2 regions of the Microbispora sp. NPDC049125 genome follow, and region 2 is predicted to be linked to the other one. Evidence: riboswitches for the same ligand, from Rfam matches in the RefSeq annotation. Region 2 holds a riboswitch; the other holds the start of a gene.
The links. A riboswitch is a leader RNA that binds a small molecule or an ion and turns the genes downstream of it on or off. The one in region 2 is predicted to bind glycine.
Positions count from the first base shown of each region.

Region 1: another riboswitch for glycine. It lies ahead of gcvT (glycine cleavage system aminomethyltransferase GcvT); the one in region 2 lies ahead of gcvP (aminomethyl-transferring glycine dehydrogenase).

Region 1 covers NZ_JBEZDW010000035.1:24,982-33,405, reverse strand. Annotated here, with positions in the region: gene AB0B72_RS31140 (L-serine ammonia-lyase) at 1-1,225, opposite strand, end outside; gene gcvH (glycine cleavage system protein GcvH) at 1,248-1,637, opposite strand; gene gcvT (glycine cleavage system aminomethyltransferase GcvT) at 1,634-2,743, opposite strand; glycine riboswitch at 2,884-2,981, opposite strand; gene AB0B72_RS31125 (hypothetical protein) at 3,155-4,033, shown strand; gene AB0B72_RS31120 (gamma-glutamyl-gamma-aminobutyrate hydrolase family protein) at 4,586-5,281, opposite strand; gene AB0B72_RS31115 (3-oxoacyl-ACP reductase) at 5,416-6,180, opposite strand; gene AB0B72_RS31110 (aldehyde dehydrogenase) at 6,196-7,545, opposite strand; gene AB0B72_RS31105 (glutamine synthetase family protein) at 7,590-8,424, opposite strand, start outside.
Region 2 covers NZ_JBEZDW010000004.1:119,163-127,586, reverse strand. Annotated here, with positions in the region: gene AB0B72_RS06405 (hypothetical protein) at 37-339, opposite strand; gene AB0B72_RS06400 (hypothetical protein) at 345-830, opposite strand; gene AB0B72_RS06395 (hypothetical protein) at 935-2,875, opposite strand; gene AB0B72_RS06390 (hypothetical protein) at 3,393-3,923, opposite strand; gene gcvP (aminomethyl-transferring glycine dehydrogenase) at 4,041-6,878, opposite strand; glycine riboswitch at 7,055-7,145, opposite strand; gene AB0B72_RS06380 (MerR family transcriptional regulator) at 7,334-7,951, opposite strand; gene AB0B72_RS06375 (bifunctional nuclease family protein) at 8,107-8,424, opposite strand, start outside.

The DNA of each region.
Region 1 (8,424 bases), on a different contig from region 2:
CGGCGGCGATCGCCTTGATCGACGCGACCGCGTTCCGCTCGATGCACGGGATCTGGACCAGGCCGCCGATGGGGTCGCAGGTGAGGCCGAGGTTGTGCTCGATGCCGATCTCGGCGGCGTTCTCGACCTGCTCGGGGGTGCCGCCCAGCGCCTCGGTCAGCCCGGCCGCCGCCATCGAGCAGGCCGACCCGACCTCGCCCTGGCAGCCGACCTCGGCGCCGGAGATCGAGGCGTTCTCCTTGAACAGCACGCCGATCGCCCCGGCCGTCAGCAGGAAGCGGACGACGCCCTCGTCGCTCGCTCCAGGCATGAACCGCATGTAGTAGGACAGGACGGCCGGGATGATGCCTGCCGCGCCGTTGGTGGGCGCGGTGACCACCCTGCCTCCGGCGGCGTTCTCCTCGTTGACGGCCAGGGCGAACATCGTCACCCAGTCCATCGCCTGGAGCGGGTCGCCGTCGCCCTCGCTCCGCAGCTTGCGCAGGAGCTGGTGGGCCCGCCGCCGCACCTTGAGACCGCCCGGCAGGACGCCCTCGCGCTCGCTTCCCCGCCGCACGCACTCGGCCATCACCGACCACAGGTACAGCAGCTCCGCGCGGATCTCCGCGGGCGTACGGCCGAAGGCCGTCTCGTTCTCCAGCATCAGGCCGGAGATCGACAGGCCCGTCTCGGCGCAGTGGGCGAGCAGCCCGGCCGCGGTCGTGAACGGGTACGGCACGACCGTGTCGTCGGGCTTGATCCGGTCGGCGCCGGTGGCGTTCTCGTCGACCACGAAGCCGCCGCCGACCGAGTAGTAGACCTTCTCCCGCAGTGGCGTGTCCTCGGCGTACGCGGTGAAGCGCATGCCGTTCGGATGGTGGGGGAGCGAGATCTTCCGCTCGAAGACCAGGTGCTCGCCGATGACGAAGGGGATCTCGCGGGAGCCGTACAGGCGGACGGTCCCGCTCTCCCGCATGGCGGCGAGCCTCGCGTCGACCGTGTCGACGTCGACCAGCTCGGGCTTGTCGCCGGACAGGCCGAGCAGGACGGCCTTGTCGCTGCCGTGGCCCTTGCCGGTCAGGCCGAGCGAGCCGTACAGCATGACGTCGACGCGGGTGACCTTCTCCAGCAGGCCGTCGTCGTGCAGGCCGCGCGCGAACCGGTGCGCCGCCGCCATCGGGCCGCCCGTGTGCGAGCTGGACGGCCCGATCCCCACCTTGAACAGATCGAAGACGCTGATCGCCATTGACCGTCGCCTCCTCCGGAGTTCAGGACTCGCCGGAGGTGAGGGCGGTGTACTCGGCGGCCGACAGCAGGTCGTCCGGCTCCTCCTCCATGCGGACGCGGAACAGCCAGCCCTCGCCGTACGGGTCGGAGTTGACCAGCGAGGGGTCGTCCACCACGGAGGGGTTGACCTCGACGACCTCGCCGCCCACCGGGGCGAAGATGTCGCTGACGGACTTGGTCGACTCGACCTCGCCGACCGCGTCGCCGGTCGCCACGGTCGCTCCCACCTCGGGCACCTGCACGTACACCACGTCGCCGAGCTGCTCGGCGGCGTAGGCCGTGACGCCGACCGTCACGGTGAGGCCGTCATCCAGCCCGGCCACCCACTCGTGCTCCTTGGTGTAGCTCAGCTCGTCGGGGATGCTGCTCACTTGGTCCTCCTGTAGAACGGCAGGTCGACGACGTCGACGGGTTCGTGACTACCACGGATGTCCACCGCCAGGCCTCCGCGCTCCAGGGCGGCCCCGGACACGTACGCCATCGCGATGGGCCGCCCGAGCGACTGGGACGGCGCGCCGCTGGTCACCTCGCCGACGACGGCGCCGTCGAGAGTCACCTGATACCCGTGGCGGGGCACCCGGCGCCCACGGGCGACCAGTCCGGCGAGCCTGCGGCCGGAGCCCGCCGATTCGGTCTCCACGGCATCGGCGATTTTGGCGAGCGCGGCCCTGCCGACGAAGTCGCCAGGCTTGTCGAACCGCACCACCCGGCCGAGCCCCGCGTCGAACGGCGTCGTCTCCACACTGAGTTCGTTGCCGTAGAGCGGCATGCCCGCCTCCAGGCGCAGCGTGTCGCGGGCCGAGAGGCCGGCGGGGATCAGCCCGGCCGCCGCGCCCGCCTCCGCCAGGGCGTTCCACAGCGTGACGGCGTCCTGCGCGCGGGCGAACAGCTCGAACCCGTCCTCGCCCGTGTAGCCGGTCCGGGCGATCAGCGTCTCCACCCCGGCCACTCCGCCGGGCAGGATCGCGTAGTACTTGAGGCCGTCGAGCTCGGCGTCGGTCAGGCCGCGCAGGATCTCGGCGCTTCTGGGCCCCTGCACCGCGACCAGCGCGTACTCCTCGGACCTGTCCTCCACCCGGGCGTCGTACGGCGCGGCGCGTTCGGCGAGCTCACGCGCGACCATGGCGTAGTTGGAGGCGTTGGCGACGACCATGAACTCCTCGTCGCCGAGGCGGTAGACGATGAGGTCGTCGAGGATGCCGCCCTCTTCGTTCACGATCATCGTGTAGCGGGCGCGGAGCGGCTCCAGCGCGCTCAGATGGCCGACCAGCGCGTAGTCCAGCGCCGTGCTCGCCTGCGGCCCGGAGACGAAGATCTCTCCCATGTGGGACAGGTCGAACAGCCCGGCGGCCGTGCGTACGGCGGTGTGCTCGGCGGACTCGCTGCCGTACCGCAGGGGCATCAGCCACCCGGCGAAGTCGGTCAGGGTCGCGCCAAGGCTTTCGTGGACCCCGCGCAGCGGGGTGGATCGGGACATGATCGCACCTCGGGAAGGACGGATGCTGCGTCGGACATTGGGCATCCTCCCCCTCTGTCATCGGCGCCTGAGAGTTTCGCCCGGTATTTGCCGGACTTTCACCTTCGGCGAGGCCTCGCGGCCTTCTTTCCAGAGGTCACCTGGCCCGCACGGTCCTTTGCCTTGAGAGGTTCGCGGGGAGGGCTTGCTCCTTCAGGGGCCCTGACCGGCTGCCAGGACGCTCTCCCGCACGGGATCACTGGTGTCCTGCCAGCGTAGTGGGTCGCCGCCGATCTCGGAACTCCGGGGATGGTGGGCTCCATAGGAGTCAGACGTCCCATCCCTGCGGCGTACGCGTGGCACCGGCCGCCCGACCGTCCGGATTCTCGAACTCTGGGTAATCGGATAGTAGCTTTCGGTAATGTGATCGCCATGCCCGGCATTGATCACGAGATGCCCATCGACCTGATTCACAATCGGCCGATCACCGCCGTCGAGCTGTTGCGCCACGCCGCCGGCATCGAGCCGCCGGCTTTCGCCTCGGCGCGGGTCGAGGCGGTGGACTGCACGCAGCTGGCCCCGGTCGAGTACCGCGCGGACTCGGTGGTGGTGCTGCGCGACGCGGCGGACACGCCCCTCATGGCGCTGATCGTCGAAGTGCAGCAACGCCGGGACGCGCACAAGCGGTTCAGCTGGCCGGTGTACGTCACGGTGCTGCGTGCCCGGCTGAAGTGCCCGACCGCGCTGATCGTCATCTGCCCGGACCGGTCGGTGGCCGACTGGAGCGAGCACACGATCACGCTGGGGCCTGGCGGCGCCCTCACCCCGATCGCCGTCCCTCCTGGCCGCATCCCGCTCATCACCGATCGGGAGCAGGCGCGCGCCTGTCCCGAGCTGGCCGTACTTTCGGCCATCGCGCACGGCGACGAGACCGAGACCGGGCCTGTTCTTGAAGCCATGCTGGCCGGGCTGGAGACCTTGGACCGGGACCAGGCGACGCTATATTTGAGCTACGTGTTCACCGTGCTACCGAGTGTGGCACGCAAGCACCTGGAGGAGATCGTGACCGCCACGAGCCGGGACTACGAAAGCCTCGCCGGCCAGTATCTGTCCCACTGGGTGGACAAGGGGCGCGCGCAGGGCCGCGCCGAGGGCGAAGCCGAGGCGATCCTGGAGGTGCTGGAGGCTCGCGGCATCGAGATCTCGCCTGACACGCGCGACCGGGTCAAGCGATGCGAGGATCTGGCCCTGCTGAAGAGCTGGGTCCGGAGGGCCGCCACCGTCGCCTCAGCTGACGAGATGTTCGCCTGAACCCACGGAGATCAGGCGATGGCCGGAGGTCCTGGATCCCGGCCCCTCATGTATCTGATACACGCCAGGCACATCGGCCAAGTGGTGCACGGCCGCTAGGGGCGGGAAGGGCGCCGGCCGTACGTCGAAGAGATCCCCGGTCGCTGACCGGCGGTCCTCGTTGAGGCGCTTCGCCCACGCGGAGAGTTCTTCGCTGTGTCCCCATGGTGGGCGCCGGCGAGGTCACCTCGCCGCTGGCGGAGGACCGGACGCAGGCCGCGGTCACGCTGACCTCCCGGGCCGCGCCCGGCGCCACTGGCGTGCGGTACGAGTACAAGGCCGACATCAGCTCCACGGGCACGTGGGCTGTATTGATCGCAGCGGTGGATCTGCTTATAGGGGGATCGGCGCTGCTGGTGGGATATTCGCCGCGGGCTGCCGGTGTACCTGATTCCGGTAAGCGCACTTGGGATCGCTTACTTAGGCTGGCTCCTGACATGTCGCACCCATGAGAAGCCCTTCGGTGATGGCGTCAGCGGGCAACGGCGAGGAGGTGACCCCTCACCGGGCCGGTCAGCCGGGGTGGGCGGCGGCTTCGACCAGGGCGTCGAAGAGGGGGCCGTCCTCGTCGGCCTCGGGATGCCACTGGACGGCCAGCGCGAAGGAAGCGCCGGTGAGATCGACCGCCTCGATCAGGCCGTCGTCGGACCGGGCGGTGACCTCCAAGCCGTCGGCCAGACGGTCGATCGCCTGGTGGTGGTAGTGCGCCGGGGTCAGGTCGGAGTCGCCGTAGATCTTGGCCAACCCCGGCGAGAGCCGTACGGGGACACGGCCGAAGACGCCGGGGGCGGGGGAGTGCTGACCATGCCCCACCACGTCGGGCACGTGCTGGTGCAGCGTGCCGCCGAGCGCCACGTTGAGGACCTGCATCCCCCGGCAGATCCCCAGGAACGGCAGGCCGACCCGCAAAACCGCATCCACCAGCGCCAATTCCGCCTCATCCCGAAACTTCCGGATGTATCCGGTCTTGGGAGCCGGATCCACGCCGTACCGGGCGGGATCCACGTCCCCACCCCCGGCGATGATCAGCCCATCGAGCCGCTCGACGAGCGACGACGGCTCCCCGGCCGGGGGAAGGATGACCGGCTGCCCGCCCGCGCGGGTGATGTGCTCGACGTACATGTACGGCAGCAGCGCCACCGGCATGTCCCACACAGTGAACCGGGCGGGCTCGACGTAACACGTGACCCCGATGACGGGACGGGACATGACCTGCCTTCCAGATATGAGCCCCGAACGATGCGAGCCCGCACGGACGTGCAGTCGAGGCGGGCGCTTCGATCGTCGCCCGGCCGGGCTCCGGCTCAAGCGGGGCGCCACCCGGCGCCCCGCTGTTTCCCGGCTTAGAGCGGGGTGACGTACGCGCCGGAGATGCCGCCGTCCACGAGGAACTGCGAGGCGGTGATGAAACCGGCGTCGTCGGACGCCAGGAACGCGACGGCCGCCGCGATCTCCTCGGCCTTGGCGAACCGGCCCATCGGCACGTGGACCAGGCGCCGCTGCGCCCGCTCGGCGTCCTTGGCGAACAGCTCGCGCAGCAGCGGGGTGTCCACCGGCCCAGGGCACAGGGCGTTGACCCGGATGCCCTCCCGGGCGAACTGGACGCCCAGCTCCCGGCTCATCGCCAGCACCCCGCCCTTCGAGGCGGTGTACGAGATCTGCGACGTGGCCGACCCCATGACGGCGACGAACGACGCCGTGTTGATGATCGACCCCTTGCCCTGCCGTTGCATGTACGGGATGACGGCCTTGCAGCACAGGTAGACGCTGGTGAGGTTGACCTCCTGCACCCGGCGCCACGCCTCGATGCCGGTGTCGAGGATCGAGTCGTCCTCCGGCGGCGAGATGCCCGCGTTGTTGAACGCGATGTCCACGCTGCCGTACGCCTCGAAGGCGGTCGCGTACATCCGCGAGACGTCGTCCTCGTTCGCCACGTCGGCCCGCACGAACAGGCCGCCGACCTCCTCGGCGACCTTGGCCCCGGCGGTCTCGTCCAGGTCGACCGCGACCACGCGGGCGCCTTCCTGGGCGAACCGGTGGGCCGTGGCCAGCCCGATTCCGCTGCCGGCCCCCGTGATGACGGCGACGCGGTCCTGCAAACGCTGCATATGACTACCCTGTGCCTATTCCGTGGAGATGAAGACGTTCTTGACTTCGGTGAAGGCCGCGAGCGCGTCGGCGCCGAGCTCCCGGCCGAGGCCCGACTGCTTGAAGCCGCCGAACGGGGTCCAGTAGCGGACGCTTGAGTGGGAGTTGACCGACAGGTTGCCGGCCTCGACCGCGCGGGCGGTCCGCAGCGCCCGGCCGACGTCCCGTGTCCAGATCGACCCCGACAGGCCGTACGCCGTGTTGTTGGCGATCCGCACCGCGTGATCCTCGTCGTCGAACGGGACGACGGAGACGACTGGTCCGAAGATCTCCTCGGTGAAGGCGCGGTGGAACGCCCCCGATCCGGGGGCCAGCGGGTCGAACGCGGCAGGGGCCGCCAGCACGGACGGCGGGAACCAGAAACCCGGCCCGTCCGGGCACGACCCGGTCGCGTACGGCTCCACGCCGCCGGACCCGCCGGACGACGCGACGAACGACGCCACCCGGTTGCGGTGTTCAGCGCTGATCAGCGGGCCCATCTGGGTGGCCGGGTCGAGCGGGTCGCCCACCCGGACCTCCCGGACGGCGTCCGCGAGCCGCGACAGGAAGTCGTCGTAGACGGAGCGCTCCACCAGGACGCGCGAGCGGGCGCAGCAGTCCTGGCCGGAGTTGTCGAACACCGCCATCGGCGCGGAGGCGGCCGCCCTGGACAGGTCGGCGTCGGCGAAGACGATGTTGGCGCTCTTGCCGCCGAGCTCCAGCGTCACCCGCTTCACCTGGGTCGCCGCCTGGGACGCGATGAGCTTGCCGACCTCGGTCGAGCCGGTGAACACGATCTTCCGGACGTCCGGGTGCTCGACCAGCCGGGCCCCGGCCACCTCGCCCTCACCCGGGACGACCTGCAGCACGCCCTCGGGCAGCCCCGCCTCCAGCGCCAGCTCGGCCAGCCGCAAGGCGGTCAGCGGCGTCCACTCGGCGGGCTTCACGATCACCGTGTTGCCCGCGGCCAGCGCCGGGGCTACCGCCCAGGTCATGATCACCATGGGGAAGTTCCACGGCACGATCACGCCGACCACGCCCAGCGGCTCGGCGAACGTCATGTCCACGCCGCCCGCCACAGGGATCTGCCTGCCGTGCTCCCGCTCGGGGGCGCCCGCGTAGAAGTGCAGGACGTCGCGGACGTTGCCCGCCTCCCACTCCGCGTTTCCCACGGTGTGCCCGGCGTTGGCGATCTCCAGCCGGGCCAGCTCCGAGGCGTGGTCCTCGACGAGCCGGGCGAAACGCCGCAGCAGCCGGGCCCGGTCCCCCGGGGCGACGGCCCGCCAGGCGGGAAAGGCCCGCCGGGCCCGCTCCACAGCGCGGTCGACCTCGGCGGCGTCCGCCATCTCGACCTCGGCGATCACTTCCTCGGTCGCCGGATTGACGATCTTCACAGCCGTTCGAACCCCCGATAGAGCTCCCAGTCGGTGACCGCCGCGTCGAAGGCGGCCAGCTCGACCTTCGCGTAGTTCGCGTAGTGCTCGACCACATCCTTGCCGAAGGCGTCCTCGGCGAGCCGGGAGGTCTCCCACAGCGCCAGCGCGTCCCGCATGGTCGCGGGCACCGTCTCGGCCCCGGCGGTGTACGCGTTGCCGGTGAGGGGGTCCTCCAGCGGCAGCTCCTCGTCGATCCCCCGCAGGCCCGCCGCGATCATGGCGGCGACCGCCAGGTAGGGGTTGACGTCGCCACCCGGCACCCGGTTCTCCACCCGCAGCGACGGGCCGTGGCCGACCAGGCGCATGGAACAGGTGCGGTTGTCGACGCCCCACTTCACAGCGGTGGGGGCGAAGCTGCCCGGCACGTATCGTTTGTAGGAGTTGATGTTCGGCGCGTACATCAACGTCAGCTCCCGCAGCGCGGCGAGCTGCCCGGCGATGAACCGCCGCCCGACCTCCGACATGCCGTCCGGCCCGTCACCCGCCATGACCGGCGCCCCGTCGTCGCCGCGCAGCGAGATGTGGATGTGGCAGGAGTTGCCCTCGCGCTGGTTCGGCTTGGCCATGAACGTGATCGACCTGCCCTCCTGGGCGGCGATCTCCTTGGCGCCGGTCTTGTAGATCACATGGTTGTCGCAGGTGGCGAGCGCGTCGGTGTAGCGGAAGGCGATCTCGTGCTGGCCGAGGTTGCACTCGCCCTTCGCGGACTCGACGTACAGCCCGGCGCCTTCCATGCCCAGCCTGATCTTGCGCAGCAGCGGTTCGATCCTGGACGTCCCGAGCAGCGAG
Region 2 (8,424 bases):
GGGCCTGCGGACCGGCGAGGGCGGGGCCCGCGACCGTCAGGGCAGGCCGTACCGGCTCCTGATGGCCCTGGCCTCCTCCTCCGTCACCTGACGCGGTGTACCGGCCAGGGCCCGGCGCAGGTCGGCCAGGATCCTGTCGCCGGAGCTGCGGACGCGCGACCGGTACTGGTCGAGCTGGGTGTCGAACCGCTTGGCGGCCGGCCCCGACCACACGGTCCCCGACCGCAGCTCCTGGAAGGGCGCCTCGATGCCCTTCTCGACCTCTGTGATCAGCGGCTCGACGGTCCTCAGGGCGTCGCCGAGCGCCTCGTAGAGCGGGTTGGGCACCATTCCGGTCACGGTCCTCAGCCCGGCTTCCGTGTCGACGGCGACGGACTCGGCGAGGGGGCGCTGGCGTCGGTGATGAGTTTCGGCGCGATCAGCTTCATCAACGCCACCACATCCGCCGCGTTGTCCCGCCCTTTCACGCCGATATCCAAATCAATGCCGAGTGACGCCTTACCCCGGACGAGCAATGCGTAGGCGGCGTTTGTCTTGCTGTCCGAGTCTTTACGATAGGCGCCGATCCCTTGCGGCATGATTTCCGGCAATGGTGACGCACCGCTCTGGACCGCCTCCTCGACCTTCTCTCGGGAGCCGTTGAGCAGCAGGCCGATCGCCAGCACCTTCAAGCGACTGCCGTCTCGCTGGTAGACCGCGCAGTCTCCAGAACCAAGGCCGCCCGCAAGGGTGAGATCGAAGTCTCCACGCACAAGCGGGTCATGCACCCCCGTCATCAACTCCACTGCCTTGAGCGGGATGTAACCGCAGATAAACGGCGGCTCAGCCACCGCAGGCAGTGGAGTGCGGTCGACCTGCACTTCATCGCCCTGACATCCGGCTGAAAGAACGAAAGCGCACATTACCGCAAGACTCAAGGCGCGGAATCTCATCATCATCCGTACTGGGCGAACGCTGTGGAGAACCCCATGTTCAGGCGCCCCTGAACATCCCGCCAGGGCTTTCCTGCCAGCCCGTCGTAGAGCCAGCGATCGTAGGCCTCGACCTTCCGATACTTGTCGACGCTGTTGGTGGCACTCTCGTCGATCATCTCCTTCATCGTCATGATCGTCAGCCCATCAGCCTTCAGGAAGTTGTTGGGGTTGTCCCGGGGATCGTCACCCTTCTTAAGGCCCTCCAACGACGCCCAGGGATGGGTTTTCGCGGGCGGATCGGCAGAGCCGAACACACCGTGTCTCAACATGGCCTGAGCGGTGAGATCGTTCAGCAGCGTCCGGGTTTGATCGACGGCCGCATTGGCGTCACTCCGGGCCTTGCTCTCGGCGTCACCGTTGACAGCATCCTCGGCAAGACCGCTCAGGGCCCCGACTATGCCCGCCCCGATGGCCCAACTCGCCGCCTGCGGAATGGCGAGTCCGGTGTTCACCACCGCCATTAATATCTGCATGTTCTTCGCCTGCGTCTCGTCCAGTTCCTTGCCTTCTTCGATCTTGGCGAGGCCGGCGGCATCAGTGATCATCCCGAAACCTGCACCAGTCTGGCTCGCGGTGGTCAAAAGCGCGTCATCTCCGCGTCCAGCGGCCATCGCAGCGGCGCCGTGATCGAGGAGCCAGGCGGTGTAACTCGTCTGGGCGATCAGGACAGGGGCGAACGCCTTGGAGTCGGCGAACGTCTCCTTCATCACACTGCCCAGTTCCTCCTTGTTGAACTGCACCCCCCAGAAATTCTTGCCGGGGCCGTTGGGATCGCCGGCTCCCCTTACCCCCGCTTCCAGGACGCGACCGCCTTTTTGCGCGACGTTGTCGATATCGGCGATGTAGCCGGCGAGGAGGTGGCCGGTGGTGACTGGCGGGACCAGGGACTCGGGCGGGCGGCCTGTCTCGATGCGCTCGGCCTGCAGGTGCACGAACTCCGACATGAGTTTGGCCGACAGGTAACCGCGTGAGGGATGCTGCGGTGAGCCGTCGTGGTCGCGGAAGGTGAGCATGGCGGCCTCCAGCGCCTTTCCGAGCGCGAGGCCGCGGTCCTGCACACGCCGCTCTGTCAGATAGTGCTTCAGCATCGCGTCATCACCGGTGAAGAAGTCCTGCGCCGCGGCGGGATCACGGGCGAGGGCCTCCATGAGGGCCTCCATGACTCCCGGGTCGAGTGCGGCGGGGAACTGGGACGCCTTACGGTCCCAGGCGTCGATCTTCCGCGCGACCGATGTCAGGAATCGGGTGTCGTAGGTGCCGTGTTTCAGCGCCAGCGCGATCGCGTAGCCCTCCTGCCAGCCGACCCTGTCCCCGGACATCAAGCCGTCACGCCAGGCCGCCGTGAGATGAGAGCTCGCCGTGCCCAGGGCCTTGCCGAGGGCGATCTGCAGCCGCTTCGACCTCTTCCCTTCCAGGTCCTCCGTGGTCTGGGTCATGACCTGGCGGTATCTCGCGGGGCCCAGGGCGTTCATCAGGGCGGTGGTGAACGTCGCGTCGCCTGTGCGCTTCTCGAGCTCCGCCACTGTCCGCGCGTCGACCTGGCCGTTCTCGTCGACGCCGATGAGCGCTTTGACCGCGGCGTAAACGTCGGGATCATGCGCGGTCTTGCCGTACAGCGTCTCGTCGAACGCCGTCAGCCCTCCGGGAAGCACGCCGGAGGCCGTCCACTTCGTGCGTTCGGCACGGATCGTCTCGGTCCGGCGCCGCAGGTCCGGGCGGCTGCTCCCGATCCAGCTCCGTGTCTCCCGGAGCACACCCAGACCCGACACGTCGATGCCGACCCGGTCGAGAGCCTGCCGGAGGAGCGGCTCGTTGCGGCCGAGCACGTCCTCGGCCCGGCCGAGCCCCCGCTCCATCTCGTCCATCGCGTCGGGGTTGATCCCCGCGTAGCCGCCTTCCACACCATGCACCGGTGACGCCTGCGGGGCCGGGGAGGGAGCGACGGTGGGAGGCGCCTCCGGTCCGGTTGACCGCTGGGGAACCGGTGACGGCTGCGGCCTCGGTGCGGGTACCGGGTGGGGTTGAGTCATGAGGGCACGGGACTCCGGCATGGCAGGCGGAAAGTGACAACTCAGGCGGTCAGATTAAGCACTGAAGCTGGTTGCGTAAAGGTCCACTGTGGGCCATGCCGAGGAGAATCTCCCCCAAAGGGCGAACCGGTGACCCCAACCGCTGCGGCGAGGATTCTGTTATTGACAGGAAATCGCGGCACACTCAACTGTACGACCGACTTATAGATAGATGCCTGTCGGGATATCTATATTTCCGGAAATGCCGGTTACGGGTTTGCGGGAACCGGATCGCACGTGTCGTCAAGAACGTGATGACCCGGCTGCCCGCCTTGCCTGACGACACGCCACTACCGCGCCAGGTACCCGGCGGCGAAGAATCACTGGGTTCTCGTCGCCCCACGATCTTTCAGGCGCCGGTGCCCTCCATCGCGGGGCGGACCTCCCGGCCGATCCGCAGGCGCACCTGCTCGGCGAGAGCCGCGTCCGGATGGTCGAGCCCGTAACGCCAGACCGTCTCGGCGTCGGCGTCCCGCCCGCGCAGCGGGAGCGTGCGGGCGAGCAGCTCGATCGCCAGCGCGCCCGTCTCCGCGTCGCCGCCCTCCCTGCGGCCGTCCTCGACGGCGGCGGTGAACTCGGCGCACGCCATCTCCAGGTGGGCGATGCCGAGCAGGACCCGCAGGCGCGCCGGGTCGGACACCGCGGCCACCGACAGGGCCTCCAGCAGCACGTCCGCCGCCTGCTCGGGCTCCCCCTCACCCAGCAGCCGCTCCGCGAGACGCTCGACGACGATCGACAGGCCCTCGGCGGCCTCCGCCCGCTCGGGGGCCCCTTCGTCGCTGGCGAGCTCGGCGAAGATCGAGGCCGCCGCATCCAGATCGCCGGTCTCGGCGAATCTGCGCGCCTGGTCGATCCGCCGCCCGGGGTCGATCGCCGTCATCAGGGGGCCTCGCATCGGATCAGAGGTGAAGGGAAACGATCACCAAGATCTTAACCAGCGCGGCCCCCGCGCGGGAGTCACATGCGCAAGCCGTACCCTCCCGCTTCCCGCGCTTGACTAGTCCTCGTACGCCGCGAGGGGCGGGCACGAGCACACGAGGTTGCGGTCGCCGTACGCCTGGTCGATCCGGCGGACCGGCGACCAGTACTTGCCCTCGCGCAGCCCCGGCACCGGGTAGGCGGCGGCGTTGCGCGAGTACGGGTGCGCCCAGTCGTCCGCGGCGACGGCCTCGGCGGTGTGGGGGGCGTTGCGCAGCGGGTTGTCCTGCCGGTCGTACTCCCCCGACGCCACCAGGGCGATCTCCCTGCGGATGGCGATCAACGCGTCCGCGAACCGGTCGAGCTCGGCCAGGTCCTCACTCTCGGTCGGCTCGATCATCAGCGTCCCGGCCACCGGGAACGACATCGTCGGGGCGTGGAACCCGTAGTCGATCAGGCGCTTGGCCACGTCGTCCACGGTGACGCCGGTCTCCTTGGTGATCTGCCGCAGGTCGACGATGCACTCGTGGGCCACGAGGCCGTCCCTGCCGGTGTACAGGACCGGGTAGTGCGGCGCGAGGCGGCGGGCGAGGTAGTTGGCCGACAGGATCGCCTGCTCGGTCGCCTCGCGCAGCCCCTCGCCGCCCATCATCCGCACGTACGCCCAGGAGATCGGCAGGATGCCCGCCGAGCCGTACGGCGCGGCGGACACGTGCGCCGGGAGGTGCTCGGCGAGGTGCGCCTTGACCGCCACCGGCCCGACGCCGGGGCCGCCGCCGCCGTGCGGGATGCAGAAGGTCTTGTGGAGGTTCAGGTGGGAGACGTCGGCGCCGAACTCGCCCAGCCGGGCCAGGCCAACCAGGGCGTTGAGGTTGGCGCCGTCGACGTAGACCTGGCCCCCGGCCTCGTGGACCCGGTCGCAGATCTCCACGATCGTCTCCTCGTACACGCCGTGGGTCGACGGGTACGTCACCATGATCGCGGCGAGCGCGTCGCGGTGCTTACCGATCTTCGCGGAGAGGTCGCCGAGGTCGACGTTGCCGTCGTCGTCGCAGGCCACCACGACCACGCGCATGCCGGCCATGACGGCGCTGGCCGCGTTGGTCCCGTGGGCGGACGAGGGGATGAGGCAGACGTCCCGGCCGGCCTCTCCCCTGCTCCGGTGGTAGGAGCGGATGGCGAGCAGCCCGGCGAACTCCCCCTGCGAGCCCGCGTTCGGCTGGATCGACACCTTGTCGTAGCCCGTCACCTCGGCCAGCCAGCCTTCGAGGGTCTCGATCAGCTCGACGTACCCGCGTACCTGGCCGAGGGGTGCGAAGGGGTGGATGGCGGCGAACTCGGGCCAGGTGATCGGCTCCATCTCGGTGGTGGCGTTGAGCTTCATCGTGCAGGAGCCCAGCGGGATCATCGACCGGTCCAGCGCGATGTCCTTGTCCTGCAGCCGCCGCAGGTAGCGCAGCATCGCCGTCTCCGAGCGGTACGACTGGAACACCGGGTGGGTCATGAAGTCCGACGTCCGCGACAGGGCGGCGGGAAGGGCGTCCGGGGTCGCGCGGTCGATGTCCTCCACCGTGGATTCCGCGACCGCCCGGGAGCCGGTGAAGGCCGCCCACACGGCGAGCAGGTGGGCGACGGCGGTCTTCTCGTCGCAGGCGATCGCCACGTGGTCGCCGTCGACGTGGCGAAGGTTGATCCCGGCTTCCGCGGCGGCCGCGACGACCTCGGCCGCACGGCCGGGCACCCGGGCCAGCACGGTGTCGAAGAACTCCTCGTGGACGACCTCCACGCCGGCGTCGCGCAGCCCGGCCGCCAGGACGGCGGCGTGCCGGTGGGTCCGCTGGGCGATCCGGCGCAGGCCGTCAGGGCCGTGGTAGACGGCGTACATGGAGGCGATGACCGCCAGCAGGACCTGCGCCGTGCAGATGTTGCTGGTGGCCTTCTCCCGGCGGATGTGCTGCTCGCGGGTCTGCAGGGCGAGGCGGTAGGCGGAGCGGCCGTCGGCGTCGACCGACACCCCGACCAGCCTGCCCGGCATCTGCCGCTGCAGCCCCTCCCGTACGGACATGTAGGCGGCGTGCGGGCCGCCGAACCCGAGCGGCACGCCGAACCGCTGGGAGGAGCCGACCGCGATGTCGGCGCCCAGCTCGCCCGGCGACGCCAGCAGGGTCAGCGCCAGCAGGTCGGCGGCGGCGACCAGCAGCGCCCCCTGGGCGTGGGCCCGCTCGGCCACGGCGCGGAAGTCGGCGACGCGCCCGCTCGCGCCCGGGTACTGCACGAGGACGCCGAAGCACTCGGGCAGGTCGCCGGCGAGGTCCGCCTCGACGAGCGTGATCCCCAGGGGCTCGGCGCGGGTCGCCAGCACGGCCTTCGTCTGCGGCAGGGCGTCCACGTCGACCACGAAGACGTCGGTCTTCGCCTTGGTGGCCCGCCGGGCCAGCGTCATCGCCTCGGCCGCCGCCGTCGCCTCGTCCAGCAGGGACGCCCCCGCGACGGGCAGCCCGGTGAGGTCGGAGACGACGGTCTGGAAGTTGAGCAGCGCCTCCAGCCGGCCCTGGGAGATCTCCGGCTGATAGGGGGTGTATGCGGTGTACCAGCCCGGGCTCTCCAGCACGTTGCGCAGGATCACGCCGGGGGTGATCGTGTCGTGGTAGCCAAGGCCGATCATCGAGGTGAGCACGCGGTTCCCGGCGGCCAGGGCGCGCAGCTCGGCCAGGGCCTCGGCCTCGCTCGCCGCCTCCGGCAGGCCGAGCGGGCGGCTCGTGCGGATCGCCTCGGGAACGGCGACGGCCACCAGGTCGGCCACGGACTCGTAGCCGACAGCCTCCAGCATCCGGGCGCGATCGGCGTCGGACGGGCCGATGTGGCGGGTGGAGAACGGCGGGGCGGCCAGCTCGCGGAGCGTCGAACGATCGGTCATGACAGGGGCCTCCTGGACGGGTCGAGACCTGCGCGACCGGTACGCCCCCATGGAAGGGCCGGTCGTGGTGCGGTCTCCCCCTCTGTCATCGGACCTGAGAGCTTCACCGGGCCTGTCGCCCGGCTTTCCCCTTCGGTGAGGTCCACCTGGCTTGGTGGCCTGCTTTTCAGAGTCGCCTCGTCCGTGCGGTACCGGGTGCCTGAGAGATTCCGGGGAGGTTGCTCCTTCGGCGCCCCTGGTGACAGGGATCTCTCCCGCACGAGGTCATCGGCCTGAACCACTCTACCCGTACCCGATATCGGGAGCGACGCACCTCCCCCCGGGTGCACCCAGGTCAAAGGAGGTGACAGAGGAATATCGCGGGACGATCCGGGTAGCGTGCCTTCAGCTCCAGGGATCCGTCCTCCGGGCCGGCGTGCGCCGAAGCCGCCCGGGTCGTACGTCGTACGTGCCGTCTAACCGGTCTTGCGTGCCTTACGCCTGCGGGCCAGCTCGTCCGAGGGATGGTCCCCCTCCGCGTCGCAGGCGGCCTCCGCGCGCTCACCGGGCAGCTCGGCGAGCGATCCCTCCACCTCGCGCCAGACCCGCCCGAGCGCGATGCCGAACACGCCCTGGCCGCCCTGGAGCAGGTCGATCACCTCGTCGGCCGACGTGCACTCGTAGACGCTCACGCCGTCGCTCATCAAGGTGATCTGCGCCAGGTCGTTGACCCCGCGATCTCGCAGGTGCCGTACGGCGGTGCGTATCTGCTGGAGGGACACCCCGGTGTCGAGCAGGCGCTTGACGACCTTGAGCACCAGGATGTCGCGGAAGCTGTACAGGCGTTGCGACCCCGAGCCCTGAGCCGGTCTTATCGTCGGCAAGACCAGCTCGGTGCGCGCCCAGTAGTCGAGCTGCCGGTAGGTGATCCCGGCCGCCGCGCACGCCGTCGGCCCGCGGTATCCGACGTCGTCGGGCAGCGCCGTAGGCCGCTCGTCGAACAGCAGGCCCTGCTCGCCGGCGCGCTCCCGCGCCGACTGCCGGACCGGGTCGTGCTGGCCGGCCGACTTACCCTCGCCGCTGCTGACCGCCACTGCGGACCTCCGGCTTTCTCTCATCCCACGGTCTGATCTGGGGGTTCGCGAATTACAACCGTGGTTTCCCTTGCACCGTAGGACCGGGGCCATCGTCAGTCAACGACCCTGTCCGGCGCGTCGTGAAGCGTAATTTCCCGAAATGGCCAGGCACGTCAGCCGGCCCGGCCGAAGTCCTCGGGAGTGATTTTGTCCAGAAACTCCCGAAACTTTTCCACCTCGTCCTCCTGGTCGTCGGGCATGCTCACGCCCGCCTCCTGGACGACGTCCTCACTGGCGTAGATCGTCGCCCCGGTCCGCAACGCCAGCGCGATCGAGTCCGACGGGCGGGCGCTCACCTCGACGCCGTTCGAGAAGACGAGGTCGGCGAAGAAGATGCCGTCACGCAGGGCGACGATGTTGACGGTGCGCAGCCGCACCCCCAGAGCTTCGAGCACGTCACGGAACAAGTCGTGAGTCAGAGGCCTCGGCGG